4 regions of the Vibrio sp. T3Y01 genome follow, and region 1 is predicted to be linked to each of the others. Evidence: predicted binding sites of a transcription regulator. Region 1 holds the regulator's gene; each other region holds the start of a gene.
The links. Region 1 encodes PurR, which represses purine synthesis genes. Its sites were predicted from a motif close to TNANGNAAACGTTTNCNTNA; they were not measured.
Positions count from the first base shown of each region.

Region 1 (7,320 bases):
ATCAGTATCATCGCTGCTACTGGCATTCTGTCAATTAGACACTCAATATTTGGCTGGTGAATAGCTTATTAGATGACTAGGTAAATAAATTCAGTAGAATGTGACAATTCACCCGGATTTCTGGGTGAATTTTATTGCGAGTATTTTCTAGTCAGTCTAAAATTGTGACCGCAAACGATAAAATATGAAACATTCACGAAATGCTATGCTTATTAAGTTTCAGAGCATTTCGGTGTTAAGACAAGCCGCTCAATAGCGGTTTTTTGTTTTTTAACACTTTAGTACCCAAAGAGCCCTACACGTTTAAGCTCTTAGTTAGGTAGCTTAACGGCTACTTCATTCCGTACTTTGGGGAAAGTAGCTTCTAATAGGATAAAACCATGGCCACTATAAAAGATGTCGCTCGCTTAGCCGGCGTATCAACAACAACCGTTTCTCACGTAATCAACAAAACCCGTTTTGTTGCAGAAGCGACTCAAGAAAAAGTAAATAAAGCGGTAGACGAATTAAACTATGCACCAAGTGCTGTTGCTCGTAGTTTGAAGTGTAATTCAACACGAACCATCGGCATGCTAGTGACTCAATCAACCAACCTATTCTTCTCAGAAGTTATCGATGGTGTTGAGAGCTACTGCTACCGTCAAGGTTACACTTTGATCCTGTGTAACACGGGTGGTATCTATGAGAAGCAACGTGACTACATTCGAATGCTTGCAGAGAAACGTGTAGATGGCATCTTGGTTATGTGTTCAGACCTAACTGAAGAACTGAGAGAGATGTTAGACCGTCACGCTGACATCCCTAAAGTAGTCATGGACTGGGGCCCGGAGAGTTCTCAAGCAGATAAGATCATCGATAACTCTGAAGAAGGTGGCTACCTAGCGACTAAATACCTAATCGACCGCGGTCACTCAAAGATTGCTTGTTTAAGTGGCCACTTAGACAAAGCGGCGTGTGTGGAGCGTATCGCTGGTTACAAGCGCGCTTTGGAAGAAGCTAACATTACTGCAAATGACGACATGATCATCGAAGGTAACTTTGAGTGTGATACTGCCGTTCTAGCCGCTGACAAAATTGTTGATATGGAAGATCGCCCGACAGCTGTATTCTGCTTCAACGATACCATGGCACTAGGCTTGATGAGCCGCCTACAGCAGAAAGGCATCCGTATCCCTGAAGATATCTCTATCATTGGCTACGATAACATCGAACTGGCTGAGTACTTCTCTCCACCATTGACTACCGTTCACCAACCGAAGCGCCGTGTCGGTAAGAACGCCTTCGAAATTCTGCTTGAGCGTATTAAAGACAAAGACCATGAAAAACGCGTCTTCGAAATGCACCCAGAAATTGTTGAACGTAGTACAGTTAAAACGTTAAATTAACTGATAAATTGAGTTTATTTTCATCAAGCGCACCTTTGGGTGCGTTTTTTTTATCAGCAACTAAAATAAACCTAGTTTCATATAATAAAGATCATTAATTGAAGCAGTATCACACTTTGAAATAACAAGTGTGAGCCTCATTCAACAAAAACTTTATTCTATTCAATCAGTCACGCACAGGGCAAATCACTTGAAAAGGTGAGACGCAAAGCTTCCGGCCTAAACCACTCGTTGGTATGGTAGCGGGGTTACCGATGGCAAAATGCAGTAACTACTAATAATTTAGTAATTTACGGCTTATTGACAATGTAATTGCAACATTTTGCTAATCTCTCGGACCTGCTTATTTGGTGGCGTAGTTCAAATACACCGAGATAAATAACATGGATAAACCGATACTAAAGGACTCAATGAAGTTATTTGAGCCCCTAGGAAAAATAAAATCACGCTCAATGTTTGGTGGATTCGGTCTTTTTGCTGATGACACTATGTTTGCTCTGGTTGTTAATGACCAGTTGCACATACGAGCAGACAAAGGCACAACAAAACAGTTCGAGCAACAAGGGTTTCAACCGTACGTCTACAAAAAGCGTGGTTTCCCTGTCGTAACTAAATATTTCGCTCTACCCGAAGGCTTATGGCAAGACCAAGAGAAAATCTTGCAGCTTGCGACTACGTCTCTGGGCTTTGCAAAAGAAGAGAAAGCTGAACAGTCCGCTGCTAAGCCAACTCGACTCAAAGACCTCCCGAATCTTCGACTCGCCACCGAGCGCATGTTGAAGAAAGCTGGAATTGATTCCGTAGAACGTTTATATGAATCTGGCTCTGTAAACGCATTTAATGCCATCAAGGATTCTCATGCGTCCTCCGTCAGTATTGAACTGCTTTGGGCACTAGAGGGGGCGATCAATGGCACCCATTGGTCGGTTATCCCGCAGCAACGTCGTGAAGAGCTTATCAGTCGCGTCAATTAACATTTTCAGTACACCTTTTTATACAACTAAGCCGCATTTCTGCGGCTTTTTTTTCGATTCTGAATGTTAGATAGTCTGCGGCCTTAATGCTCTATCAATACCCTAAAAGGATGGGCGATAATTATACTTAAAGTCTACTTTGACCATCGGAACGAAGTTAATCTCTCCAGAAGAATTCATTATCTCTTTAACTTTAATGCTCCCGTTTCTAATTTCAAACGAACGCACGTCTACCTTTTCCGATGCTTGAGGTAGGATTTTGCTAAGCTCATATGAGCCTTTGCCGTTTATATCCATCCAGATTTGTTTTCCAGATTCGTAAGCCTGTGATTGGCTCGCCACTACATCCCCTTTAAAGATTTTAGATTCTACAGCGGCTCTATGATAGATACCCGAACCCATAGCTTGGAAAGAGAGAAGGCCTGTTGTAGCGATAACCGTTATCATTGATAATAATTTCATAGCTAGCTCCTTAGTTGTCTGCCTGAATAATTATCTAAAACAATCTTCATGCCTCGATTGTTACGTATATAGAACGAGCCAAGACCAAAACTCTTTCAACTTTTTGTCACTTTTTACGTGGTACAAATTATTACGATTGAAATAATTTAGGCAAAACAAGTCTCTAGTAGAGCGTTACCACCTTCTAATAAACGAGTATTTTTCCACATCTATCTATATCACTAACACAAGGCTAACTAATTGGGTTAGCGGGTCAAACCTAATTCATCACCTAGACTAAATAGTTTTTTATTATCTTATGAAAGTTAATCTATGCTTTGCCTGTCTATCTATACTAATGGTATGCATTGAAAATTTGAGGAAGTATCAATGAGTAAGAAAATGATATTAGGTATTGTATTGGTCGTAACGATCGTTTTATTAGGCATTAATTTTGGCCAATACCTCACGCTCGAAAACGCCAAAGCACAGCAAGCGGTGCTAAACGACTACATTGAAAGTAACTTTATTGCCGCCGCGGCGACGTACTTTATCGCATATGTATTGATCACCGCCTTCTCCATCCCGGGAGCAGCCGTTGTTACACTACTTGGTGCTGCGCTGTTTGGCTTCTGGAATAGTTTGTTATTGGTATCTTTCGCCAGTGCAATAGGCGCAACTCTTGCCTTTTTGAGTAGTCGTTACCTACTGCGAGACTGGATTCAAACTAAGTTTGGCGACAAACTCACTACGATTAATAAAGGCGTTGAAAAAGACGGCGCTTTTTACTTGTTTTCTTTGCGACTTATCCCAGTGTTTCCGTTTTTCCTTATCAACCTGCTGATGGGCTTAACACCCATGTCGGTGACTCGCTACTATGTAACAAGCCAAATCGGCATGTTGCCTGGTACTGCAGTCTTCTTGAATGCTGGTACCCAACTCGCAGAAATTGATTCGCTTTCAGGCATCGTTTCACCTTCTGTACTATTGTCATTTGCATTATTGGGGGTGTTCCCAATTATCGCTAAATGGTTGATGAGCAAGTTTCGTTCAGCACCGGTTGCGGAATAATAATTGTGGCCGGATAAGGTTCTATATCAATGAAAATCTTCAGTGCATCAAATCCGACAGAGGCACATATCATCTGCGGACTCCTAGAAAGTGAGAATATTGCCTGTGAAGTCCGTGGTGAGGGTTTGTTTGGTTTGAAAGGGGAAATCCCGTTCACAGAAGAAACTGACCCATACGTATGGCTATATGAGCCAGAAATGGCCACTAAGGCGCGTGCTATTGTCAATGACTACCAAAAACAGCAAGATTCTATCATCTATGAAGAGTGGCGCTGCAGTGAATGTCATGAAGTGAACGAAGCACAATTTGGTTCTTGTTGGCAATGCGGAGCTAACTCTCCTGAGTAGACGAGCTTAATGAGGTCTTAGCCGCTTCATCTGATTTATCCTCAAAACAAAAACGGGAAGCTACAAATAGCTTCCCGTTTTTATTTCAATTCTATTATGAGTTCAAATGACCGACTTAGAAATCACTGGATTTGCTTTTGGATAAACTCGATAGAGTGCTGGTTGAATTCTTCAGGGTTTTCAACATTACACACATGACCACAGTTAGCAATTTCGACCAGTTCACTTGACTCGTGCGCCTCAACCATTTCTTTAACGGGCTTGATAAACATGTAGTCACGCTCTCCCATCAGATAAAGGGTTGGTATCGGTAACTCCCTATCTTTGAAATATTTCATTAAGGGGTTCACATCAGCCGTTAATATAAACCAACGTTTAAACTCTTTTTGACACAGCTTTTTGGCTTCACGAATAAACAGGTGACGAGACTCTTTTTGGCTTTTTTGTGGCATCACTATGTAAGCAAAAAGGCTATAAAGCCACATGTAAGGAATGATGTGTTTGCTTAGATTTCCTAGCTTAACCAATACTTGCGAACGGGTGTTGAGTTTAGTTACCGCACCACCTAATACCATTGAACGCACACGCCCTGCCGCTAACTCCGCAACATTACGGACAATAATGGTTCCTAACGACATACCAACGAAGTGTGCGGAGCGGATTTTAAGGTGGTCTAATACTTTAAGAATATCAAGCGTGACAGCTTTGAATGTATAACGGTTTGATATCAGCTCTTTAAGTATGTTGTCTGATTTACCATGCCCTCTCAGGTCAATGAGGAGCAGGTTGAAATGCTGTTTATACGCCTTGATCTGCTTGAACCAAATAGAGGAGCTACCTCCGGCACCATGCACAAATACCACCCACTCATCGCTAGTAGGGTGAGTAAATGTTTTATGAAATAATAAACTTTCAGACATACCTATCGCTTTAATTATAAAAATGGAGCTAGGCCTCATCACAAGGCGATGACTAAGGATATCACGCTATTAAGAAGATTAGGTGATAATAGTGTCAAACCTATCATTAGCACCATGAATACTTCACTTCCTTTTCTACCTGACTTAAATGAGTTTGCAAGCTTTGTCTTTCTAAACGTGATGTACTCAGACCAGATAGCAAAAGGCGCCCTGTTGTCAGAGCGCCTTAATTTAATAAGGTTTTTAACCATTTGATGTTAGTGCCTGCTAAAAATCTAAACAGGCGACTAGATGGCTGAGTGATACATCGTTAAATACTCTTTCGCCGCATCTTCCCAGCTAAAGTCTTGTTGCATCGCATAAAGCTGAACACGCTTAATTTCAGACGGGTTTTGTGCATAGAGTAACAATGAGCGGTGTAGCACGGCCAACAAAGCTTGCGGAGTCGGCTCTTCAAAAGCAAAGCCGGTCGCCACCTCTGGCTCCTCGTCATAATCATCAACACTGTCTTTTAAACCACCGACAGAGCGAACGATTGGTAAGGTGCCATAAGCCATACTGTAGATCTGGTTTAAACCACAAGGTTCAAATTCAGAAGGCATCAAGAAAAAGTCAGAACCGGCTTCAACTAAGTGAGCTAACTCATTGTTGTATGCCTCTACAAATGAGAATTTTTCTGAATGCAGTGCCGATAACTCTTTCAATTGGCTCGCTAAAACAGGGTCACCCGTACCTACAATCACAATCTGAAGATCGTTCTTCAAGAATTGTTCAATGATAGGCAGCAAGTAGTGAACACCTTTCTGGTTCGTTAGACGACAAACCATCCCGTACACGGCACAATCGATAACCGGCAAGCCGACGTCTTGTTGCAGTTTCTGCTTACACGCTGACTTTCCACGCGCCATGCTGTGTTTGGTCGCTTTGTATTTACGAGGAAGGAATGCATCCGTTTCCGGATTCCAAGCACCGTAGTCACAACCATTTAAGATTCCGACTAAGTCTGAAGCTCTACATTGAAATTCTGCCGCCATGCCATGACTACCAAGCTCTGTTTTTAGCTCTTGTGCATACGTAGGGCTTACTGCGTTGACTTTATCAGCGCACAAGACACCAGCTTTTAGCATCGTCACGTGCGTATCACTGACCGCAGCTTCCGGAACATTACGACTGTGCATTTCAGGAAGACATTGCAGCTCATCGTATGAGAATACGCCTTTGAACACCGCGTTGTGGATTGAAATAACACTGCGCGTGTTCTCAAAGAATTCATGCTGTTGGTAGCGAGATTTAAGCAAGAAAGGAACAAAGCCTGTATGCCAATCGTTCGCGTGAATAATATCTGGTTGGAAACCAAGCTTAGGAAGCATATCCAAACATGCTGCACTGAAGAACGAAAAGCGCTCGCCATTATCAGCATAAGCCTGATTATTTTCAGCGTACATTTCTGGACGGTCGAAGTATTTAGCACATTCAATACCAAACACTTGTACCCCTTCAACGCTTAACTTCTTAACTTGATAAGCCGTATGAGGCCAATGATCGAGCTCTGTTGCTAGAACAACTTCTGCAGAATCAATATTTGGAATGTTGCGGTAAGCGGGGATGGTCACTCGAACGTCCTGTTCGAGTGTTTGTAACGCTTTAGGCAGTGCCTTGGCTACATCAGCCAAGCCACCGCTTTTAATCAAGCCTTCAACTTCAGACGCTACAAAAAGTACCGAGAGAGTCTTAGTAACCAACTCGTGCTCCTTTAGGGATTACTACTACACCATCGTCAGAGACGTGGTAATGCTTTTTGTCTTCTTTCAGGTTTACACCAATCTGTGTACCCGGTGCGATGTCTGCATCTTTATCGACGATAACACGACGAAGTACACAGCCCTCGCCCACTTTTACGTCGCCCAATAAGATACTCTCACTGATATCACACGCTGATGCGATGTTGCTGCGGAAGCCAAGTACACACTTCTCGATACGAGAACCACGAACATAACTACCGTTACACACTAAGCTATCGATGATTTGAACACGACCATTAGCCGAGTCTGTAAACGTCGCAGGTGGTAATGGTGGGTAGTAAGTGTGTAGTGGCCACTTGCGGTTGTATAGTGAGAATGGTGCATCTTTCTCAAGAAGGTCCATGTGAGCTTGCCAGTACGCGTCAATCGTACCTACATCG
Region 1 is NZ_VTXJ01000005.1:147,006-154,325, reverse strand. Features, by position in the region: gene torD (molecular chaperone TorD) at 1-64, shown strand, start outside; gene purR (HTH-type transcriptional repressor PurR) at 381-1,385, shown strand; cyclic di-GMP riboswitch class I at 1,556-1,641, shown strand; gene F0232_RS07555 (TfoX/Sxy family DNA transformation protein) at 1,769-2,359, shown strand; gene F0232_RS07550 (DUF3316 domain-containing protein) at 2,462-2,821, opposite strand; gene F0232_RS07545 (TVP38/TMEM64 family protein) at 3,191-3,871, shown strand; gene F0232_RS07540 (DUF2007 domain-containing protein) at 3,901-4,218, shown strand; gene F0232_RS07535 (alpha/beta fold hydrolase) at 4,341-5,138, opposite strand; gene glgA (glycogen synthase GlgA) at 5,426-6,880, opposite strand; gene glgC (glucose-1-phosphate adenylyltransferase) at 6,870-7,320, opposite strand, start outside.

Region 2 (7,320 bases), on a different contig from region 1:
GCACCAGCAGATCTGCCCCATCAATCAATTGCTTCTCTTGAAGTTTGATCGCAAACAGAGAAGAAACCGCTGCAGCCACGATCCCGCGCGGCGCCATCCAGCTCAAAAACCATTTATCTGCAGAACTAAGATCCGTGCCGATCCCGCTGATCCACACACTTAACGGGCGAGCCACCAGCATAACCACCGCTAACAACCCTATACCGCCCCAACCTATCGACAGGAACGCGCCCGAATCGAGCCGACTGGCTAACAAAATAAACAGCGCAGAAATGAGCAGCACAGTCAGAGTTTCCTTGAATTCGATGATGTCTTCGATATCCAAGCCTTTCACATTGGCAAGCCAGATCCCCATGATGGTCACGGTTAACAAGCCCGACTCTTCACTCAAGTCATTAGAAAACGAGAACGCCGCCAACATTAACGTCAGCACTGCCACATTACGCAAATAGTGTGGCACCCAATGCCCTTGCAGCATCTTGGCAATCAAATGGCCACCGATGATCCCTAAGCTTAAACCAATAGCCAAAGTCAGCCCAAGCGCAAACAACACGTGACCGGTAGGGTCGGCTGAAGAGACAATGTATTCGTAAACCAGAACCGCAAACAGAGCGCCTATTGGGTCAATCACAATACCTTCCCAGCGCAAAATGCTGCCAAGAGAAGCTTTGGGCTGAATACTACGCAGCATAGGCACAATCACTGTCGGGCCCGTCACCACTACCAAGGCTCCAAATAGCGCTGCTAATGGCCAACTAAAGTTAACAAAGTAATAAGCACCGACCACGATACACGCCCATGTAATCAGCATGCCGACACTCACTAGATGAGTCACCATGCGACCATGGCCTCTGATCTCCTTGAAATTAAGCGTCAATGCGCCTTCAAACAGAATGATGGCAACACCTAATGAAATCAGCGGAAATAGCACTTCGCCAAAAATGGCATCTGGGTTAAGGACATTTAAACCGGGGCCCAATAGCAGGCCGACAATGAGAAGAGGGAGAATAGCGGGAAGACGCAAACGCCAGCCAAGCAGTTGACAGGCTAAAGACAAAAGTCCAATTAGCGCCAAAGAAGAAGTAATCGACAAATCCATTTATGCCTCTAAATAATTGGTGCCACACCCTGTGGTCCAAATCTGTTTACTGAAACAAGAAAGCCTACGTCATTAAACTATAGGCTCTCTTTTTCGTGCTAACCGAATATTATTGTGATTAATCAGTCACTTTACTATAGGGGAAATAAAGTAACTGACTCATCCACTCGGTGCTTAATGATTAAACTAGGTACTTACAGTGAAAGTACCACGCCAGCAATCGCTGCACTCATTAGGTTAGCAAACACACCTGCACAAATCGCTTTAAAGCCGTATTGTGAGATGAAAGAGCGACGCTCTGGTACCAAGCTACCCAGACCACCAATCAGAATCGCCATCGTTGAGATGTTAGCAAAGCCACACAGTGCGAAGGTAACGATCGCTTGTGAATGCTCGCTAAGTACCTCTTTCGCGTCCATTAACTGGATGAAAGCGACAAACTCGTTCACAACAATCTTGTTACCGATCAGTGAACCTGCCACAACAGCTTCAGACCACGGCACACCGATCAGCCATGCAACGGGTGCGAACACATAACCTAGGATAAGTTCGAAGCTTAGGTTTACGCCAAACCAGCCCCCAACAATACCTAGCAAGCCATTCAGCATTGCAATCACACTGATAAAGGCAAGAAGTGTCGCACCCACCGCAACGGCAATACGAAGTCCAGACATAGCCCCATCTGCCATTGCCTCAACTACGTTTGTTGCTCGTGGAATTTCAACATCAGACTCAATGTTTTCTTGAACATCGTCAGCACTACCTGGTACTAAGATTTTAGCCATCAACAAACCTGCCGGTGCAGACATGAATGCCGCTGCGATCAAATAGTTTAGGTCTACACCTAGTGACGCATAACCAACAAGCGTACCACCAGCAACAGATGCCAAACCACACACCATCACTGCGAACAGTTGTGAATCCGTCATGTGTTTCAAGTAAGGCTTAACCACCAATGGTGCTTCAATCATGCCAACGAAGATATTTGCTGTCGCAGACAGGGATTCAGCACGGCCTGTGCCCAAGAACTTCTGTAGCGCACCACCGATAAGGTTGATCACTTTTGGCATAAAACCGATGTGGTACAAACCAGAGATAAGCGCAGAGAAAAAGATAATGATGCCCAGAACATTAATCGCGAAAACGAAACCGTTGTTCGTAAGGCCACCAAATAGGAAGTTAATCCCTTCTTGACCATAGTTGATCAAGCTAGATACCGCACCTGTGGCTGCATTCAACGCTTCTTTACCCATTGGTACATACAGAACCAATAGCGCGAATGAGATTTGTAATAAGAAAGCCAGAGAGACTGTTCTTAGTGGAATATTTTTTCTGTCCGTAGATAGTAACCAAGCGGCAACTAAAATAGTAATAATTCCAAGTAGCGAAGCCATGTGCGTCAACCTAAAAGTTGTAGTTAGGAAAGGCGACGCATTCTATAGAGGAAATCGTTTGCGGCAAGCGGCGGTTGTTAATGTGATGTTGGGGTAATCACTCTTGAGCAATGATTTTAATTAAGTTATTGAATTTTAATAATTAACTTTGATTAAAAAGCATACTTTTTCCATATGGAAATTATATTTATAGATTTGGAAACAGTTAACGATGCAGTTCAACGCAAGTTTTTAGGTTTTCATCCCAGTAGGTTGGCGATCCGATATGATCTTTTATGAACTCAATCACCGCAGAAAGCTTCTTCGGCATGTTCTTTCGACTCGGATACACAGCATAGAACGGCATCAGCTGACTCGCTCTCCATTCCGGCAAGACTTGGATTAATTTGCCCGTTCTGAACTCTTCCTTCACTAAGTAAGTGGCCAAGTAAGCCACGCCCCACCCGGATACCGCTGCGTCTCGAACTGCCTCAGCTAAATCCACCGAGTAATCCCCGGCCACTTTAACACTAAGATTCTCTTGTCCGTTATCAAACGCCCACGATGTGTAGTCTCGCTCTCGGCTGCGATAGATAAGACAGTTGTGGTCGATCAAATCAGACGGTACGTGTGGTGTCCCGGCTTTAATCAGGTAATCGGGCGATGCGGCTACCACAAACTGGCTATCAGCTAATCGCTGCGCAATGTACCCTTCTGGCAAGTCTTCATTATTGGTGATCCAAAGATCTAGACGCTCTTCAATCATATCTACTTTGTAATCGAACAGGTGGACTTCGATTCTCAACTGAGGATACAACTGTCTGAGCTCATCAATCGCGGGAATGATATGTAAGGTGCCAAATGACTGCGACAGCCCAACACGCAGTATTCCAGAGATATCATCACGCTGGCTGTCCATATCCATTTGAGCCGCTTTTACCGTATTAAACAGTTGCTCACAGTGCTGATAGAACACTTCCCCCGCTTCAGTTAGCGTGAGGCTACGTGTGGTTCGTTGGACCAACTTGATACCAATAGAGTCTTCAAGCAAAGCAACTTGCTTACTGATATGAGACACCGAAACGTTCAAGCTTTTTGCAGCACTGGTAAAGCCTTCATGCTTGATCAACGCATGGAATATCACCATCTGTGCAGCTCTATCTGTTAGCACAAGACCACCTTCTTAAAACTCTAAAATATAAAATCAAAAAGGACTCCGAAGAGTCCTTTAGTTCGTTCTGCCTATGGTAGGCCAAATGCTATCAAAGCAAGCCATACCGATTAATACAATTAGGTCTACTAATCAAACTTGATTCTGTCTGCTAGATGGCTAACAGCCAAAGCAAAGTAGTAAGAACGATTCCACTTCATTAACACATTGTAGTTGTTGTAAACGAGGTAAGAACGACCCGCTTCGTCATCTGGCATGATTAACCAAGCTTTAATGTCTTCATCAAGGCTAGGTAATGGGCGATCGTCATAACGCTTAATACCAAGTTCAGACCACTCTTTTAGGTATTTCGCTTTGTCTTCAGAACGACCTCGCAAATCAATAGACACCGTTGATGGTACGTGAACCTGACGGCCCCAAGTGTACTTGTCGTCCCAACCGGATTGGCTCAGATAATTCGCCGCCGAGGCAAATACATCTTCTTCCGTACCCCAGATATCTTTCTTACCATCGCCATTGCCATCAGCGGCATACGCTAAGAATGAGCTAGGCATAAACTGAGGTTGACCCATAGCACCAGCCCAAGAGCCTTTCATCTCTTTTGGTGTGATATGGCCTTGGTCAAGAATAGTTAACGCCGCCATCGCTTCACTGCGGAAAAACGCTTCTCTGCGCCCTTCGTAAGCCATAGTTGTTAAAGCATCGATAACGCTGTAATTACCGGTGAATTTACCGAAGTTACTCTCAACGCCCCATAAAGCGACAATGAATCGCGGCTGAACGCCATATTCATCACCAATGCGCTTTAACGCTTTGTAATGCTTCTTATACAGTGATCTTGCTTGCTTCACTTTCCAATCTGGCACTGCTCGTGGAATATACTCATCCAGAGTCAGTTTCTTTTCAGGTTGGTTTTTATCCGCTTTGACCGCTCTTGGCTTAAACGTTACACCATCAAAGGCTTCATCAATGATCGCTTCAGAAATGCCTTCTTCACGGCCTTGTTGCTTTAGTTTTTCTACATATTGCTCAAAGCTCAGTTCTTGAGCCTGTACTGAGCCAATGGTCAGGCTATTACCTAAAAGTAATGCCGACACCGCCAATATGCTTTTCGAAAATTTACTCAACGATCACTCCTCCCTGAATTGAGATAGTTATCACTCTTCGTCTTGATTGTTTTGCTGAGCTTTGCGCTCTTTGTACAGCTCAAGTTCGTTTACTGGTGGAGGCGGAACTTGCAAAAAGAAACCATCGGTGTTCAGTGATTCTCTCACCTTATCGATGTTCACTTGAGCCAGTTTGCGGCCATCCATTTTAATTACCATTACAAAACTAGGTTTACCAAACATTTGCATCAATGCGTCAGGAACTTGTGAAAAATCATCCTTCTTCGGGATATAAAGGTATGTTCCTTCTTTCTTTGAGCTTTTATATATAGAACACAGCATGACAAACCTTTTTAATTGATTATGACTACAAAACTCTCACATGCGAGATCAATAGTTTATGTTAGGGAAATATTGGGAACAAAACGTTCATTTGACAACAAGATTACTTGCTGTGCTTGGTTTGGGAATATAACATGATAAACCTAGTTTCAGGCAATGCCCTTTATTTTATTCATAAAGAAATTGTACCAATTCGCTATTGAGGTCCTGTAGTTTTTCGATGTCTAGTAATCCAGATCTAAAAGGTAGCAGCTTTACGCTATCTGTTTTGCACTTATCCGATGATCAAGTCGAAAATGCAGTCTCTTTTCTTCAAGAGAAGGTAGACCAAGCGCCCACTTTTTTTGCTGCCGCACCTGTGGTTATCAACATCAGTAAAGTGGCTGGCGATATCGACTTCGTAAAACTCAAAGATGGTATCTCTCAAGCGGGTATGATTCCGGTTGGCGTCGCTGGCTGTTCTGACAAACGTATGCAAAACCTCGCGAGGGAAGCTGGCTTTGCAGTAATGACAGCAAGTAAGTCTCCATCGCAAGCGCCTGCTAAGATGGCACCAATTAAAGTGGTTCGAACCCCAATTCGTTCTGGTCAGCAGGTATACGCAAAAGATGGCGACCTATTAATCCTAAGCCACGTAAGTGCAGGTGCAGAAGTGATTGCCGATGGCAGCATCCATATTCATGGCACGTTACGCGGCCGCGCGATTGCGGGCGCAAGTGGTCAAACTGAAGCAAAAATAATTTGTAATGATTTACAAGCCGAGTTGGTTTCTATTGCAGGAAATTACTGGCTCAGCGATCAAATTGAAAGCGAGTACTGGCAGAAGAAAACCATGTTCAGTATGGCAAACGATGTATTACACGTTGACGTCCTCGCAATATAAGAGAAATAAAAGGAAAAAATAATGGCACGCATTATCGTTGTAACGTCAGGTAAAGGCGGGGTAGGCAAAACGACCTCTAGTGCAGCTATTGCCTCTGGTCTGGCTCTAAAAGGAAAGAAAACCGCAGTTATCGACTTTGATATCGGTCTGCGTAACCTGGATTTAATCATGGGTTGTGAGCGTCGTGTTGTTTACGACTTCGTTAACGTTATCAATGGTGAAGCAACGCTTAACCAAGCGATGATCAAAGATAAGCGCACAGAAAACCTATTCATTCTCCCTGCTTCTCAAACTCGTGATAAAGATGCACTAACCAAAGACGGTGTTCGTCGCGTATTTGATGAACTGGATGAGATGGGCTTTGATTTCATCATCTGTGATTCTCCAGCGGGTATCGAGCAAGGCGCTCTAATGGCGTTGTACTTTGCTGATGAAGCAATTGTAACGACCAACCCTGAAGTCTCTTCTGTACGCGACTCAGACCGTATTCTAGGTATTCTTGACTCTAAATCTCGTCGTTCAGAGGACGGCTTGGAGCCTGTGAAAACTCACCTTCTACTGACTCGCTACAACCCAGCTCGCGTAAATCAAGGCGAGATGCTGAGTGTTGAAGATGTTGAAGAGATCCTACACATTTCTCTACTGGGCGTAATCCCTGAGAGCCAAGCGGTACTGAACGCATCGAACAAAGGTGTTCCAGTGATCTTTGACGAAGCAACCGACGCAGGTATGGCTTACAATGATACTGTAGAGCGACTACTAGGTAGCCAAGTTGACTTCCGCTTCTTAACGGAACAGAAGAAAGGCATCTTCAAACGACTGTTCGGGGGCTAATACGCAATGTCATTACTAGAGTTTTTCAGACCACAGAAGAAGACCACTGCAAACCTAGCCAAAGAGCGTTTGCAAATCATTGTTGCAGAACGACGCAGCCATGACGACCCAGCGCCGTCTTACCTGCCGCAACTAAAAGAAGACATCTTGAAGTGTATTGCTAAGTACGTAGAAGTGGATCCATCAATGGTTGACCTTACGTTCGAACACAAAGATGACGATATCTCAGTATTAGAGCTGAACGTTAAACTGCCTGAAGACGATAAGTAATCATCACTATCTCGTCAGCAGATTGATTAAAAAAGAGAGCCTAGGCTCTCTTTTTTGTGTCTGCGTTTTGTTCTTAAACAGTTTGGCTATTTGATTGCTTTATTCAGCCTCTCGCCAACCAGATCTAAACGCCAACCTTGCATCACATCCGGCAGTTTTTCTGGATTACGATCGTGCTTCCAAACCCAACTCAACATTTGGTTTAGTTGCTTCTTCGATGCCAAAAATTCAGTCGCTAGGCC
Region 2 is NZ_VTXJ01000011.1:82,859-90,178, reverse strand. Features, by position in the region: gene F0232_RS13895 (sodium:proton antiporter) at 1-1,099, opposite strand, end outside; gene F0232_RS13890 (NupC/NupG family nucleoside CNT transporter) at 1,294-2,493, opposite strand; gene F0232_RS13885 (LysR family transcriptional regulator) at 2,699-3,619, opposite strand; gene F0232_RS13880 (lytic transglycosylase domain-containing protein) at 3,772-4,770, opposite strand; gene F0232_RS13875 (YcgL domain-containing protein) at 4,801-5,091, opposite strand; gene minC (septum site-determining protein MinC) at 5,312-5,974, shown strand; gene minD (septum site-determining protein MinD) at 5,996-6,808, shown strand; gene minE (cell division topological specificity factor MinE) at 6,815-7,078, shown strand; gene rnd (ribonuclease D) at 7,165-7,320, opposite strand, start outside.
Region 2: F0232_RS13890 (NupC/NupG family nucleoside CNT transporter) is a predicted target of PurR. The motif match lies at 2,540-2,559, and genes of this name have one in related genera.

Region 3 (7,320 bases), on a different contig from region 1:
GTTCTCCATGTTACCCATAAGAATGCTGAGAACCCTGAAGGTTATCCTCTATTAATCGGCAATGATGTCACTATCGGCCATAAAGTGATGCTACATGGTTGCACGATTAAAGATCGTGTACTCGTGGGTATGGGCGCTATCGTATTAGATGGTGTGGTCGTCGAACAAGACGTGATGATTGGTGCAGGAAGTTTGGTTCCACCTAACAAGGTGCTTGAAAGTGGCTATCTATATGTAGGAAGCCCAGTTAAACAAGCACGCCCACTGAATGATAAGGAACGTGCTTTTTTACAGAAATCAGCTGACAACTATGTTCAGAATAAAAACGACTACCTAGACTCTGTGCTTCCCGTTTAAAGCGCTTTAATCTGAATTCGATTAGAGGAGTCATACTCCTCTTCTTCTATTAACTCTTCCGCTAACTCTTCAATATCAAAACGAAGCTCTGCAAAGATAGCCAAAGCTTGTTCGCCGCCTTCGATTTCTTTGTCTGATAATCGTGACAACTCTTCAATCGACACTTCACACTCAATCAGTGCGCCTGACTGCTGAGCTGGGAAGATAATAGATTGACTCTCTTCATCCCAATTTTGGATATCTGGGAATAGGATTGATTGATTCATTTTTTCTGAATACCTTGTTATATCTCTAGGTTCTTACGTAATTCTCTTAAAATCTGTTTTGTGCCCGGGCGAAGACCACGCCACAACATGAAACTCTCAGCCGCTTGCCCTACTAACATCCCCAAGCCGTCATAAGCAGCATGAACACCATTATCTAATGCCCATTGGTTAAATACCGTATTGCCCGAACCATAAACCATGTCGTAGACGACACTATTATCGTTGAAGATAGCAGGAGAAACTTCTGGTAGTTGACCACTTAGACCTGATGACGTGGAGTTAATAATGACATCAAAGCCTTCGTTCACATCACTTAGCCCCATCCCTTTTATGTTTCCATGCGAAGCAAACATGTCAGCTAACAATTCAGCCTTTGAACTGGTGCGGTTAGCCACCACTAATTGCTGTGGCTTTTGATCAAGCAAAGGTTGAATCACTCCTCTTGCTGCGCCACCAGCACCCAGTAAGAGGACTCGAGCTCCCTCTAATACTACTTGGTGTTGAAGTAAATCTTGAACAAGCCCCTCACCATCAGTGTTATCACCAATGATTTCTCCGTCATCTAGCTTCTTCAATGTATTAACGGCACCAGCTAGTTGAGCTCTTTCAGTCAATCGATTAGCAAACTGATAAGCATCTTCTTTAAATGGTGCTGTGACGTTACACCCTCTTCCACCTTCACTAAAAAAGGCTTTAGCTGAGGTAATGAACTGGCCATGTTCTGGCTGCAGTGCTGTATAGGTAAGCTGCTGGTTAGTTTGGCGAGCAAATAACGTGTGGATGAATGGCGATTTGCTTTGCCCAATAGGGTTACCGAAAACGGCATAACGATCTACTTGCTGTGTCATATCCTTACCTAACAGAAATAATAAAAAGGGTCATCTATATAGATGACCCTATCACTATCCCTATAAGGAAGGAAGAACTACCAAGCTCGAGGTTTTAGGTAGTCACTATAAAGCAACGCTTCTGGTGACCCTGCTTGAGGTTCGTAACGGTACTCCCAGCGAGCCAATGGCGGCATAGACATCAAGATAGATTCTGTGCGTCCGCCACTTTGTAGGCCAAATAGGGTGCCACGGTCATACACTAGGTTGAATTCAACGTATCGACCACGGCGGTAAAGCTGGAAGTCACGCTCACGTTCACCATAAGGTGTCTCTTTACGACGCTCAACAATAGGTAGGTACGCCGCAGCATAACCTTCACCAACAGCCTGCATGTAAGCAAAACTCTTTTCAAAGCCCCACTCATTTAAGTCATCAAAGAACAGACCACCAACACCACGCGTTTCATCGCGGTGAGGCAGATAGAAGTACTTATCGCACCACTCTTTGTGTTCTTGATACACGTTATCACCAAATGGCGCACACAGGTCTTTAGCGGTTTGATGCCAAGACTGGCAATCTTCATCAAAAGGATAGAATGGCGTTAAATCGAAACCACCACCGAACCACCAAATAGGGTCTTCGCCTTCCTTTTCGGCAATAAAGAATCGAACGTTAGCATGAGAAGTTGGGATATAAGGGTTTTTAGGGTGGATAACTAACGATACCCCCATCGCCTCAAACTTACGTCCTGCTAATTCAGGGCGATGAGCGGTTGCTGAAGCGGGCATTGCCTTACCTGCAACGTGAGAAAAGTTTACACCACCTTGTTCAAAGACCGCACCGTCAGTCATAACACGAGTACGGCCACCGCCACCAAGGCGATCGCCAGGTTCGCGTTCCCATGCATCTTCTTTAAACAGTGCGCTACCATCAGCTTGTTCAAGCTGTTGGCAAATCGAATCTTGTAGGCTCAGTAAAAACTGCTTTACTGCTTCTTTATCAATTGCTGACATTTTACTTTCCTTTGCAGGGTTTAACCCTGTCTTAATATTTTCGACGTTTTTGTATCTCTGATTTCGCTTGGCTTGTCACGACCACCCGTTTTCCCTTCAAGAATCGCAACCAAGTGTTGACCAAGTTGCTGTTGTACTTCTTCAGTCGTCATACAAGGCGGTTCGCCCGTCAGGTTAGCACTGGTAGAGGTTAACGGCTTACCGAATTCATTACACATTCTTTGAACCAAAGGGTGATCCGTCACTCGCACAGCGATTGAATCAAACTGACCACTCACCCAATCAGTCACTTTAGCACTGGTTGGCATGATCCAAGTGACCGGCCCCGGCCATGTTGCTTTAACCGTCGCTAGTTGCTCATCGGTCAGTTGGCTTTCATCAATATAAGGAAGCAGCTGCTCGTAACTTGCCGCAATCAAGATCAAGCCCTTTTCAACTGGACGCTGTTTTAACTCGAGTAATTTCTTGATGGCATGTGGATTATCAGGATCACAACCAACCCCAAAAACGCCTTCGGTCGGGTAAGCAATGACTTCGCCCTGTTGTAATGCCTGCAATGTATGTTGAAAGTTATCCACGGGTTGCCTCATTAAGTCAGTTATCGAACTCGCTAAGTGTACAAATTATCACTCACTGTTACTAAAGCTATTTGTTTATAAAATGTATCAATTGGCAATTTAGACTGACGCAAACGTTTTCCTAAAGCAATTTTACCCGTATAATGCGCACAAAATATCTAATCACTAATTAAATCGTACCTGAAGGAGTTTGAGATGACTGTCGGTATTATCATGGGTTCTAAATCTGATTGGCCAACAATGAAGCTAGCTGCGGACATGTTGGATCAGTTTGGCGTAGCGTACGAAACAAAAGTGGTTTCAGCTCACCGCACACCTCAGTTGCTTGCAGACTACGCAACCAGTGCAAAAGAGCGCGGTATTAAAGTCATTATTGCTGGTGCTGGCGGTGCAGCTCACCTACCAGGCATGGCAGCTGCTTTCACAAGCGTACCTGTACTTGGTGTTCCAGTTCAGTCTAAAGCGCTGAAAGGCATGGATTCTCTGCTTTCTATCGTGCAAATGCCAAAAGGTATTGCTGTAGGTACTCTAGCTATCGGTGAAGCGGGTGCAGCGAACGCTGGCATCCTAGCTGCTCAAATCATTGGTACACACAATGAAGAAATAATGGCAAAAGTAGAAGCATTCCGCTCTGAGCAAACAGAAACGGTACTTGCTAATCCAAACCCTGCAGAGGACTAATTCCCATGCATGTTCTTGTGTTAGGCGCGGGCCAACTTGCTCGCATGATGTCCCTAGCTGGGGCACCACTGAATATTGAAATTTCTGCTTTTGATGTTGGCAGCAAAAATATTGTTCATCCATTAACGCAAGCGATTCTAGGCAACGGCTTAGAAAATGCGATTGAGCGCGCGGACGTGATTACTGCTGAATTCGAACACATCCCTCATGATGTGCTTGAAGTATGTGAGCGCAGCGGTAAGTTCTTACCGACCACAGAAGCAATCAAAGCTGGCGGTGACCGTCGCCTCGAAAAAGCGCTATTAGACGAAGCGAACGTAAAGAACGCTAAGTACTATGTGATTAACTCTCGCGAAGACTTTGACGCTGCAATTGTTCATGTTGGCCTACCTATGGTGTTGAAGAGCACACTTGGCGGCTACGATGGCAAAGGCCAGTGGCGTTTAAAGACCTTAGACAACGTTGAAGCAACTTGGACAGAAATGGCCGAGTGCATTACTGCAACCGACAATCAAGCAATCGTGGCAGAAGAGTTTGTTCCATTCGACCGTGAAGTATCACTGGTTGGTGCGCGTGGAACCAATGGAGAGGTTCAAGTTTACCCATTGGCAGAAAATGTTCACACCGATGGCGTATTGAGCTTATCGACCGCAATTGATGATATTGAGCTGCAAGAACAAGCGAAAGCCATGTTTACTGCGGTTGCTGAGCGCTTAGATTATGTTGGCGTGCTAGCACTTGAGTTCTTTGACGTTCAAGGTTCACTGTTGGTTAACGAGATTGCACCACGTGTTCATAACTCAGGTCACTGGACACAGCAAGGTGCCGAGACTTGTCAGTTTGAGAATCACCTTCGTGCGGTCTGTGGAATGCCACTAGGTAGCACCAAGCTGATTCGTCCGACCGCAATGATCAACATCCTTGGTGAAGATACTCTACCTGACGCTATTTTGGCTCAGGGCGGTTGTCATGTGCACTGGTATGGTAAAGAGAAACGAGCAGGCCGTAAGATGGGGCACATTAACGTGAGCGCAGACTACAACGCCGAATTGCAAAGAACATTATGTTCACTAGCAGATATCCTCGACAAAAAAGCTTATCCAGCTATTCATGAGTTTGCTGAGCAGATGAAATAAGCAAATATGGCTTTTGTTGGTTTAGATACAAAAAAACGGCGCTCAGTGAGCGCCGTTTTTAATTCTATAACCTAAAGCGATTCAGATTGAATGTGATGACACTTTCGGTCAGCACATTGCTTTTTCATCCCTTGAGCTGTTTTCTTCTCAAGTAACAGCGGGAACTGACACGCTTCACAACGACCGATAATAGGCTGCTGGTTTACTGCAAACTTACACTTAGGGTAGTTATCACACGCGTAGAAAGTTTTGCCGTAGCGAGATTTACGCTCGACCAAATGGCCTTTACCACATTCAGGACAGCCGACCAACGGCTGCTCTTCAGTTTGTTCTTTGGGCTGGTCTAAAGATTCTATGTGATTACACACAGGGTAGCTGCTACAACCAATAAACATGCCATAGCGACCTTGCCTCAACACCAGCTCGTTTTGGCATTTAGGGCACGGTACACCCAGCTCTTTCACTACATGACCATCGTTTTGGTGCAAAGGCTTGATGTAGTCGCAACTCGGATATTGCTTACAGCCTAAAAACGGGCCGTGCTTACCGTGGCGAAGCTGAAGCTCTCCGCCACACTGTGGACACGGTTCGTGCTCTAGTGCATGTTCATGTGCTGAAAAAAGCTGATTATCAATCTTACTACTCATGATAAGCCTGTATTAATGCAAGATACCTTGCTCTTTGGTGTACAACAGCTCTTCCATTTGCGTGTAAGCACTTTCATTACCCGGTACATTGAACAGTACCATTAAGATAATCCACTTCAGATCATCCAACTCAAACTCATTGGTCTCTAACCCCATCACACGATCAATCACCATTTCACGAATCTCTGTCGTGAGAACGTTGATCTGTTCAAGGAACAACAAGAAACCACGACACTCCATATTAATACGTGATATCTCTTTACTTGTGTAAACACGCATCGAGGTATTAGAGCACATAGTAATCGCCGCTTGGTTATCGGTATCTTGCAGTGCAGCAAGGTCTTCTAACCAATGGAGAGCCTTATAAATATCATCTTGGTGAAACCCCGCTCGAAGAAGTTCATCTTCAAGTTCGTCTTGATCCACCTGCAATTCAGAATCGCTATGGATGTAGGTTTCAAACAAGTACATCAGTATGTCCATCATCATAGCTAGCCTCTCCCCTTTCGAATATAGCCACCGGAAACTGCAACAACATGCCCTGAGAGCTCAAGCTCTAAAAGCTGCATCATGACTTCATGCACAGGTATATGGGTTCTCTGTGCCAAAATATCAACGGGTGTCGCCTCTAATCCTACGTTAGCTAACAGATGTGGAAATGGCAATTGTTCATTTTCTTCCAAGCTTGGCGCAGGTTCGAATAAATTAGCCTGTTGATCTATAGACCAGTCTAACAGACTCTTTATTTCAACCAATACATCTTGAGCACTCTGTACCAAGCAAGCGCCGGCTTTGATCAAGCTATTGCCTCCACGGCTCGTCGGGCTATGAATAGAACCTGGAAGCGCAAAGACTTCACGTCCTTGCTCCAAAGCATAGCGAGCGGTAATGAGTGAACCACTTTTCTCTGCAGCCTCGATCACCAAGGTTCCTAACGATAAGCCACTAATAAGACGATTGCGACGCGGGAAATGTTCAGGTCGCGGTTTGGCACTTGGACGAAACTCTGAAATTAGCGCCCCACTTTCACATATCCTAGCCGCGAGGTTTCTGTGTCTTGCAGGATAAATAGAATCCAAGCCTGAGCCCAATACAGCAAAGGTTTCGCCTCCTTTATCTAGTGCGCCATCATGGGCATAACCATCAATACCAAGCGCTAAGCCGCTGGTGACAATCAAACCATTTTGTACAAACTCTTTAGCGAATGATTTCGCCGTCTGTAGCCCTTCGATGCTGGCATTACGGCTGCCAACCATCGCGATTTGAGGTTCAATCAGCTTTTCAACGTTACCTCTAACGAAAAGCACAGTAGGCGCCGAGGCAATCTCACTCAGCAATTTAGGATAATGTGGGCAACTCGGAGTCAGGATGTGATGGTTGGATTGTTTAGCTCGCCAAGCGAGACAAGCCTCTACCTCTCTTGGGGCTTGTTCTCGTAGATAGGAGATTTGTTTGGTTGATAAACCTAGTGCTTGTAGCTGTTGCCCTGAGTAACCAACAATGTTTAAAGGAGAATCAACACTCAGTAGGCGAGCAAGACGCTTTCCACCCAGTTGCGGAATAAAGCTTAACGTTAACCAAGCGATCAGTTGCTGTTCATTCACTCGCTTCCCTCTTCCGTCACTGCAAGGTCCAAAGGCGATACCGCCACAATGTCATTACTCACTGGCTTTGAACTTTGAGTGATCAAGGCGAGGCTAAAATACTCATAAGGACGAATGACCATCAAGCTACCGAGCGAGGTGCTTGGTAGCTGCACTTTATTACTCGCTGCAGATTCTTTGTAGCTGTATTCACCTTGTTTGCCGAACA
Region 3 is NZ_VTXJ01000026.1:72,691-80,010, reverse strand. Features, by position in the region: gene F0232_RS21760 (gamma carbonic anhydrase family protein) at 1-357, shown strand, start outside; gene F0232_RS21755 (DUF1488 domain-containing protein) at 354-623, opposite strand; gene aroE (shikimate dehydrogenase) at 641-1,471, opposite strand; gene hemF (oxygen-dependent coproporphyrinogen oxidase) at 1,549-2,466, opposite strand; gene F0232_RS21740 (L-threonylcarbamoyladenylate synthase) at 2,487-3,044, opposite strand; gene purE (5-(carboxyamino)imidazole ribonucleotide mutase) at 3,240-3,725, shown strand; gene F0232_RS21730 (5-(carboxyamino)imidazole ribonucleotide synthase) at 3,731-4,861, shown strand; gene F0232_RS21725 (type I DNA topoisomerase) at 4,933-5,508, opposite strand; gene F0232_RS21720 (DUF494 family protein) at 5,521-5,997, opposite strand; gene dprA (DNA-processing protein DprA) at 6,000-7,112, opposite strand; gene F0232_RS21710 (LysM peptidoglycan-binding domain-containing protein) at 7,109-7,320, opposite strand, start outside.
Region 3: purE (5-(carboxyamino)imidazole ribonucleotide mutase) is a predicted target of PurR. The motif match lies at 3,150-3,169, and genes of this name have one in related genera.

Region 4 (7,320 bases), on a different contig from region 1:
AACAACTGCCGCTAAACCTATACCAGATTCAAACGAAATTCCGTGATGAGCGTCGTCCACGTTTCGGCGTGATGCGTGCTCGTGAATTCTCTATGATGGATGCGTACAGCTTCGATATCGACAAAGAAGGCCTAGAAAAGTCTTACCAAGCGATGCACGATGCTTACTGTAATGCATTCGACCGCATGGGTCTTGAGTACCGTCCAGTACTAGCAGACTCAGGCGCTATCGGTGGTAGTGGTTCTCAAGAGTTCCACGTACTCGCTGAAAGCGGCGAAGACCTAATCGCATTCTCTACAGAATCTGATTACGCAGCAAACATCGAGAAAGCGGAAGCACTAGCTCCAACTGAAGAAGCTGCTGCACCAACTCAAGAGATGGAACTGGTTGATACTCCAAACGCGAAAACTATCGCAGAATTGGTAGAGCAACACGGTCTAGCAATCGAGAAAACCGTTAAGACTCTATTCGTTAAAGCTTCTGATGAAGTAGATGCAGACATCATTGCTCTAATCATCCGTGGCGACCACGAACTGAACGAAGTGAAAGCGGAAAACCTTCCACAAGTTGCTTCTCCACTAGAGATGGCTTCTGAAGAAGAAATTCGTGCACTCGTTGGCGCTGGTCCAGGTTCACTTGGTCCTGTAGGCCTAGAGCTACCATTCATCGTTGACCGCTCTGTTGCTGTAATGAGCGACTTTGGCGCTGGTGCAAACGTAGATGGTAAGCACTACTTCGGTATCAACTGGGGTCGTGACGTTGAGCTTGCTCAAGTAGAAGACCTACGTAACGTAATCGAAGGCGACCTAAGCCCATGTGGTAAAGGTACACTTCAGCTTAAACGTGGTATCGAAGTTGGTCATATCTTCCAACTAGGTAACGTTTATTCACAAGCGATGAACTGTGGCGTGCTTGGTCCTGACGGTAAGAACGTTATCCTTGAGATGGGTTGTTACGGTATCGGTGTATCACGTGTTGTTGCTTCTGCAATCGAGCAGAACCATGACAAATACGGCATCATCTGGCCGGATGCACTAGCACCTTTCCAAGTTGCTATCGTTCCTATGAACATGCACAAGTCTGAAGAAGTTAAAGAAGCGGCTGAGAAGCTATATGCTGAACTAACAGCTATGGGTATCGAAGTACTATTCGATGACCGTAAAGAGCGTCCAGGCGTAATGTTCTCTGACATCGAGCTAATTGGTATCCCTCACACTATCGTGATCGGCGACCGCTCAATGAAAGAAGGTAACTTCGAGTACAAGAACCGTCGTGCTGGTACTAAAGAAGCGGTTGCTATCGATTCAATCGTTGAACACGTTACTTCTCAATTTGCTAAATAAGCAAACTCAGCAAAGTAAGTGATCTTGCAAAGCAAATAATAGAAGGCTGCCATCTGGCGGCCTTTTTTATTTCCCCTCTTCACCTTCACTCACTCTCTCATTTCTCGATAAAGTAAATAACGTAAGTTAATCCCCGGTTCATCTTTAAATACGTATATTGGATTCATCAACTCATTAGACGCGTTTACCATTGGAGGTATCGATGGATCTTAAAAGCCTACTTAACCAAGCACTTAAGTCAGACCTTGTTAAACAAGGCACTCAGAAACTCTCACAAAGCTCATCTGGCCTAAGCGGTCTTACACAAGGCAGTAAAGGCAGCAGCAAAAGTACACTTGGTGCATTAGGTGCAGGAGCAGTTGGTGGCGGGTTGCTAGGAGCTCTCATGGGCTCAAAGAAAACCAAGAAGATTGGCAAGAAGGCCGTGGGTATTGGTGGAGCAGCTGCGCTTGGTGCATTGGCATACAAGGTATATAACGATTACCAAGCTAAACAAGGCACTCCGGACTCATCTCCGCAAGCCACTTTCAATGAGCAGGATACTTGTCATAACCTGCTGATTCTACGTTCGATGATTGCAGCTTCTAAAGCGGACGGTCATGTCGATGAGCAAGAGATGGCTAAAATTGAACAAGCCGTCGAAAACATGGGCGCGGATTATCAGCTGACTAAGTTAGTGTCTGAAGAGCTGCACAAACCGCTCGATCCGAGCGAAATTGCTCAACTCGCAAGCTCACCGCAACAAGCCAGTGAGATCTACTTAGCCTCTTTGATTGTGGCCGACGAGCAGAACTTCATGGAAAAAGCTTATCTCAAAGAGCTCGCCAAGCAACTCAACCTTGCAGATGAAGTGAAATACCAACTTGAGCAGCAAGTCACGGGCTAGTCGACCAATCATTGGTTAACTGGTCACCTAATAAAGTGACAAACTGAAGCGTAATAAAATGAGATATTGAGCAAGGACAAACTAACTCTGATCTTCGTCAGATCCACTTTGTTTTTGCTTATCTCTATGTGTATATTGAGAGCAGTTATCATTTGGTTAGGTATAAAAATGAAAGTATACGATTGTTGTGATTTGGTACGTGAACTGTACTCTCAAATTGGTAGTGGCGACCAAGGCTACATCCCTCAAGCGATCACCTGCGCAGTAAAAACATTAAACGACCTTGCAGCAGATGAATCTCTTCCTAAAGAAGCTCGCGAACGCGCAGCATTTGCAGCTGCTAACCTACTTATTTCAGATTTCGAGGACTAATATGAACCTCGCTAATTTTGCAAAGATGGATCCTGTTATGTTGATGAGCATCGTCAACATGAAGCTACGTGACGACTTCGGCGGAGACTTGGACCGAGTGGTTAACTTCTACGAAATCGACAAAGCAGCCTTAATCGCTAAACTTGCCTCTGCGGGTTTTGAATACCTGCCAGAAGCAAAACAGTTTAGATAATGGTGTAAATTCAGATTGATAGACAAAGGCCAACTCGATGTTGGTCTTTTTTATTGGTGTAAGTTTCAACCAACATAGCCGGCAGAATATAAATTATCTCCTCCTTACTCTCTTTTTATATCTTAGACTCTAAGAACGCGCCTTGAATCGTAGCGTGTAGTTGTATAGGCTACCTCAAATAGCATATAAAAACTCATCACCCAACTTGATGATAGTGAAGGATTAACAATGAAAAGACTCGGACTTTTGGCAGTGTTCGCTGCAACGCTTACTGCGGGTTGCGCTTCAAATACTCAGCAAGACAATTTTCGTGAAGCCTCTTTTGAGCTGTGTAATACCGAAGTCGATATTTACTCTGTAAGCCACGATGAGAGAGTACGTATCGTCTGTTCTGATGGCTCTAAATTCGCTTTGAACAGCGAAGATACACTAGAAGTAATGCGTGACATCAACATCGACTACTGCGATGGCGAAGGCTTAGGTAAGTTTAATGAAAGCCGTCATTACTACTCGTTCAAGTGTAAATCAGGTACCCTACTTAGCATCAAAAAGTAGAACCAACACAAACAACAAATACAAAGGGTTAATGTGAAAGCATTAGCCCTTTTTAATACCCGCTTCTCTCGATTCTCATCAGCTGACCATCAGATACAAAAAAGGCTCCCAACAGGAGCCTTTAAAATCATCATTTTTCAATCAAATAGCTTTAGTTCAAGGAAAAGACATAGAGTTTTCAGCCCCCTTCCCTAAAACAAAAAGGCCCCAAAAGGGACCTTTAAAAGCATTTTTCAAAGTAGATGAGCGAAATTCAAGGAGCTCACACGGAGTTTGCGCTAGCAAATGAGTATGTGCGACACAGAAATTCGTTCGCGCTCTAAGCATTTCTATACCAATAAAAAAGGGACTCTATGAGTCCCTTTAAAAGTGTTTTTCAAAGTAGTTGTTTGAAATTCTAGGACAGCACGCGGAGCTTACGAATGTAAGTGAGCATGCTCGACAACCAAGTTCAAATTACTACGAAGAAAAAATTAAGCGTAAACTGGTAGACGCTTACAGATCTCTAGCACTTTTGCTTTAGTCGCTTCGATAACAGACTCATCACCCATGTTATCTAGGATGTCACAGATCCAACCTGCTAGCTCTTTCGCGTCTGCTTCTGAGAAACCGCGACGAGTGATAGAAGGAGAACCGATACGGATACCTGACGTTACAAACGGGCTGCGAGGGTCGTTTGGTACTGAGTTCTTGTTTACTGTGATGTTTGCTGCACCTAGTGCTGCGTCTGCTTCTTTACCTGTGATGTCTTTGTTGATTAGGTCAACTAGGAACAGGTGGTTCTCTGTAGAACCTGAAACGATGTTGTAACCACGCTCAAGGAATTCAGCAACCATTGCTTTTGCGTTAGCAACTACGCGTGCTTGGTATTCTTTGAACTCTGGCTCTAGAGCTTCTTTGAACGCTACTGCTTTACCAGCGATAACGTGCATTAGAGGACCACCTTGGCCGCCTGGGAATACTGCTGAGTTCAGCTTCTTGTAAAGGTCTTCGCCTTCGTTAGAAAGGATTAGACCGCCACGTGGGCCTGCTAGCGTTTTGTGCGTTGTTGTTGTAACAACGTGCGCGTGTGGAACTGGGTTCGGGTAAACACCTGCCGCGATTAGACCAGCTACGTGAGCCATATCTACGAATAGGTAAGCACCTACTTTGTCAGCGATTTCACGCATGCGCTTCCAATCACAGATTTGAGAGTAAGCAGAGAAACCACCGATGATCATCTTAGGTTTGTTCTCGATAGCCAGCTTTTCCATCTCTTCGTAATCGATTTGGCCTGCTTCGTCGATACCGTAAGGGATGATGTTGTAAAGCTTACCAGAGAAGTTTACTGGAGAACCGTGAGTTAGGTGACCACCGTGCGCTAGGCTCATACCTAGAACTGTGTCGCCTGCGTTCAGTAGCGCCATGTATACAGCGTTGTTTGCTTGAGAACCTGAGTGAGGCTGTACGTTCGCGTACTCGGCACCAAACAGCTCACATGCACGTTCAATTGCTAGAGTTTCAACTTTGTCTACGTACTCACAACCACCGTAGTAACGCTTGCCTGGGTAGCCTTCAGCGTATTTGTTTGTTAGCTGAGAACCTTGAGCTTCCATTACACGTGGGCTTGTGTAGTTTTCTGAAGCGATAAGTTCGATGTGCTCTTCCTGACGAAGAGTTTCTTCTTGGATAGCTGCGAATAGATCCGCATCGTAATCAGCAATGTTCATGTCACGCTTAAGCATCTGTATCTCCTGACTCAGATTGTACTGAAAGTTTCAAAAAAACCACACAACGACCGAAAGCAAACGTTTCCGTCACCGTTTTGATGTGACGCATTCTACATAATTTGATCTAGGTCATAAAGAGCTAATTGCAATTTTATCATGCAGTTTTTTCATAATCACAAATAAGATTCATCATGGTTATTGGGCTTATCCAACCAAAGATGTTCCTTACTGTCAATTTTACGATTTACACCCTGTAAAACGCAGATTACATAGGTTTACCTTAATTTTGCCCCTCTAGCTACCGAAAGCTTAAGTTTTTCTCTACTATGCACGCCTTTATTGATTAGGTAATTATTAAAACGATGGAAAAACACTCACGTAAAGAAGATTGGATTGCAGTCCTGACGGGCACGTTTTTAGTAGCGTTAGGCGTCTTCTTTTTACAGTCTGCGCACCTGCTTACCGGTGGTACTACTGGTTTGGCTCTACTGTTGAGTCAATTTTTACCTGTAACCTTCGGTATTCTATACTTTGTCGCTAACTGTCCATTCTATCTATTGGCGTGGAAACGTTTTGGTCGCAGCTTTGCGATCAGCAGTGCGATTTCCGGCGCTTTAGTGTCTGTGTTTGCCGATCATTTATACTTGGTTATTTCGCTCGAAGTTCATAATGAGATCTACTGTGCAGTAGCCGGTGGTTTATTGATGGGCTTGGGTATGCTGATTCTATTCCGTCATCGTTCGAGCTTAGGCGGCTTCAACGTCTTGTGTCTATTTATTCAAGATCGCTACGGCATCTCAGTGGGTAAAACTCAAATGGCGATCGACGCGTGTATTCTGTTTGCCTCATTCTTCTTTGTATCGCCTTGGGTGATTGCAGTGTCAGTGCTAGGTACAGCAGTATTGAATATCGTACTAGCGATGAATCATAAGCCCACACGCTACTCGGTGAACTACGCGTCTTAACACTAGCTATCCAATCAATGAATTACTAGCTGTTTTTCATAACGAAAACAGCTAGTATTTAGCTTTTATAAGCTACCCCTCTTTCGTTATGCAAGATTACCTCTCCAGCGCCAAAGACACTCAAACCTCGATCTTCATTGAAGGTTTAGAATTCAACCCAATAACACGTGTCTTGAGTTGCAACGAGCAGGTCATCGATTTAGAGCCTCGTTCTATCGAGTTACTTGAGCTATTTCTCACGAGCGTCGGAGAGCCATTAGCGGCAGAGCAAATTATCTCGGCAGTTTGGCAAAGTAATTTCATCTCCAAAAACGTACTCACCAACCGAATCAGCACACTTCGCTCGGTACTACAAAAACACTTGCCTGAGAGCGACGCTACCAAGATTTTGGTCACTTACCCCCGCAAAGGCTACTTTCTTAGCCCTAGCTCGGTCAGCTTATCTAATGCAGCAGCAGAAACAGTTTTGGAAACAGAACAACCGAAAGCGCGAAAGACTCCGACGCTAGTGACCTCTGTTCTCCTGTTAACGACTCTGGTGTTACTGATCACTACAGCAAGCTTGGGTTACATGTTATGGCATTCGTCGAACCATGCCTCTGAGGTTGAACGTGAACAGAGGTTAATTCCTAAGGTTGAGCTGCTACTCAATCGCATCGATGCGGTCGGTGACAATGCAAGACATTATCGCAAGATGGTTAAAGCTCTGTTGCTTCAACAACAAATTGAGTACGCCTATACCGATTTAGCCAACCAAGATGCCCCAAGTTACTTCCTAGACCCGATAGATAGCTCTCCTTTCTTCCCTGGTGCAAAGAACATGCGCACCAGTGACTATCTGCTTAATATTCAGCTGAAGGACCAAGAGGTCGACAAACGACTCGCAGCCAAGGTCAGCCTTATCTACCCGAGCTCAGGTAAGCTTGCCTTTCGTGGCGTTTATTCTATTGAGATAGACAATCTCAGCGAGAGCTTGATGGAGATTAACCAAGAACTTGCGAGCTACTTTGCTCTGCCTGCTCCGCTCTATCCGGAATGGTCTGTCGACAATCACGCATTAAGTGCTCTATTGAATGGCACGACTATCGATCTTGAGAACGTACCACTCAACGTGATGACCTCAACGCTGATCGCTCGCCAGCTAGCGCTATTTGAGACAGATCACCAGCGACTGATTCGATTTACTAGCCTAGTGCAAACCCACTTTAAGTTGATTCCAGACGAACTTAAGCTGTGGCTGGGGATTATTCACTTCAAGTTGAGAGATCTGCAAACTTCGAAGGAATTCTTAACCAAC
Region 4 is NZ_VTXJ01000019.1:68,460-75,779, forward strand. Features, by position in the region: gene F0232_RS18565 (proline--tRNA ligase) at 1-1,343, shown strand, start outside; gene F0232_RS18570 (tellurite resistance TerB family protein) at 1,546-2,229, shown strand; gene F0232_RS18575 (YaeP family protein) at 2,398-2,601, shown strand; gene F0232_RS18580 (DUF4250 domain-containing protein) at 2,603-2,794, shown strand; gene F0232_RS18585 (hypothetical protein) at 3,023-3,349, shown strand; gene glyA (serine hydroxymethyltransferase) at 3,823-5,073, opposite strand; gene F0232_RS18595 (YitT family protein) at 5,421-6,023, shown strand; gene F0232_RS18600 (winged helix-turn-helix domain-containing protein) at 6,112-7,320, shown strand, end outside.
Region 4: glyA (serine hydroxymethyltransferase) is a predicted target of PurR. The motif match lies at 5,129-5,148, and genes of this name have one in related genera.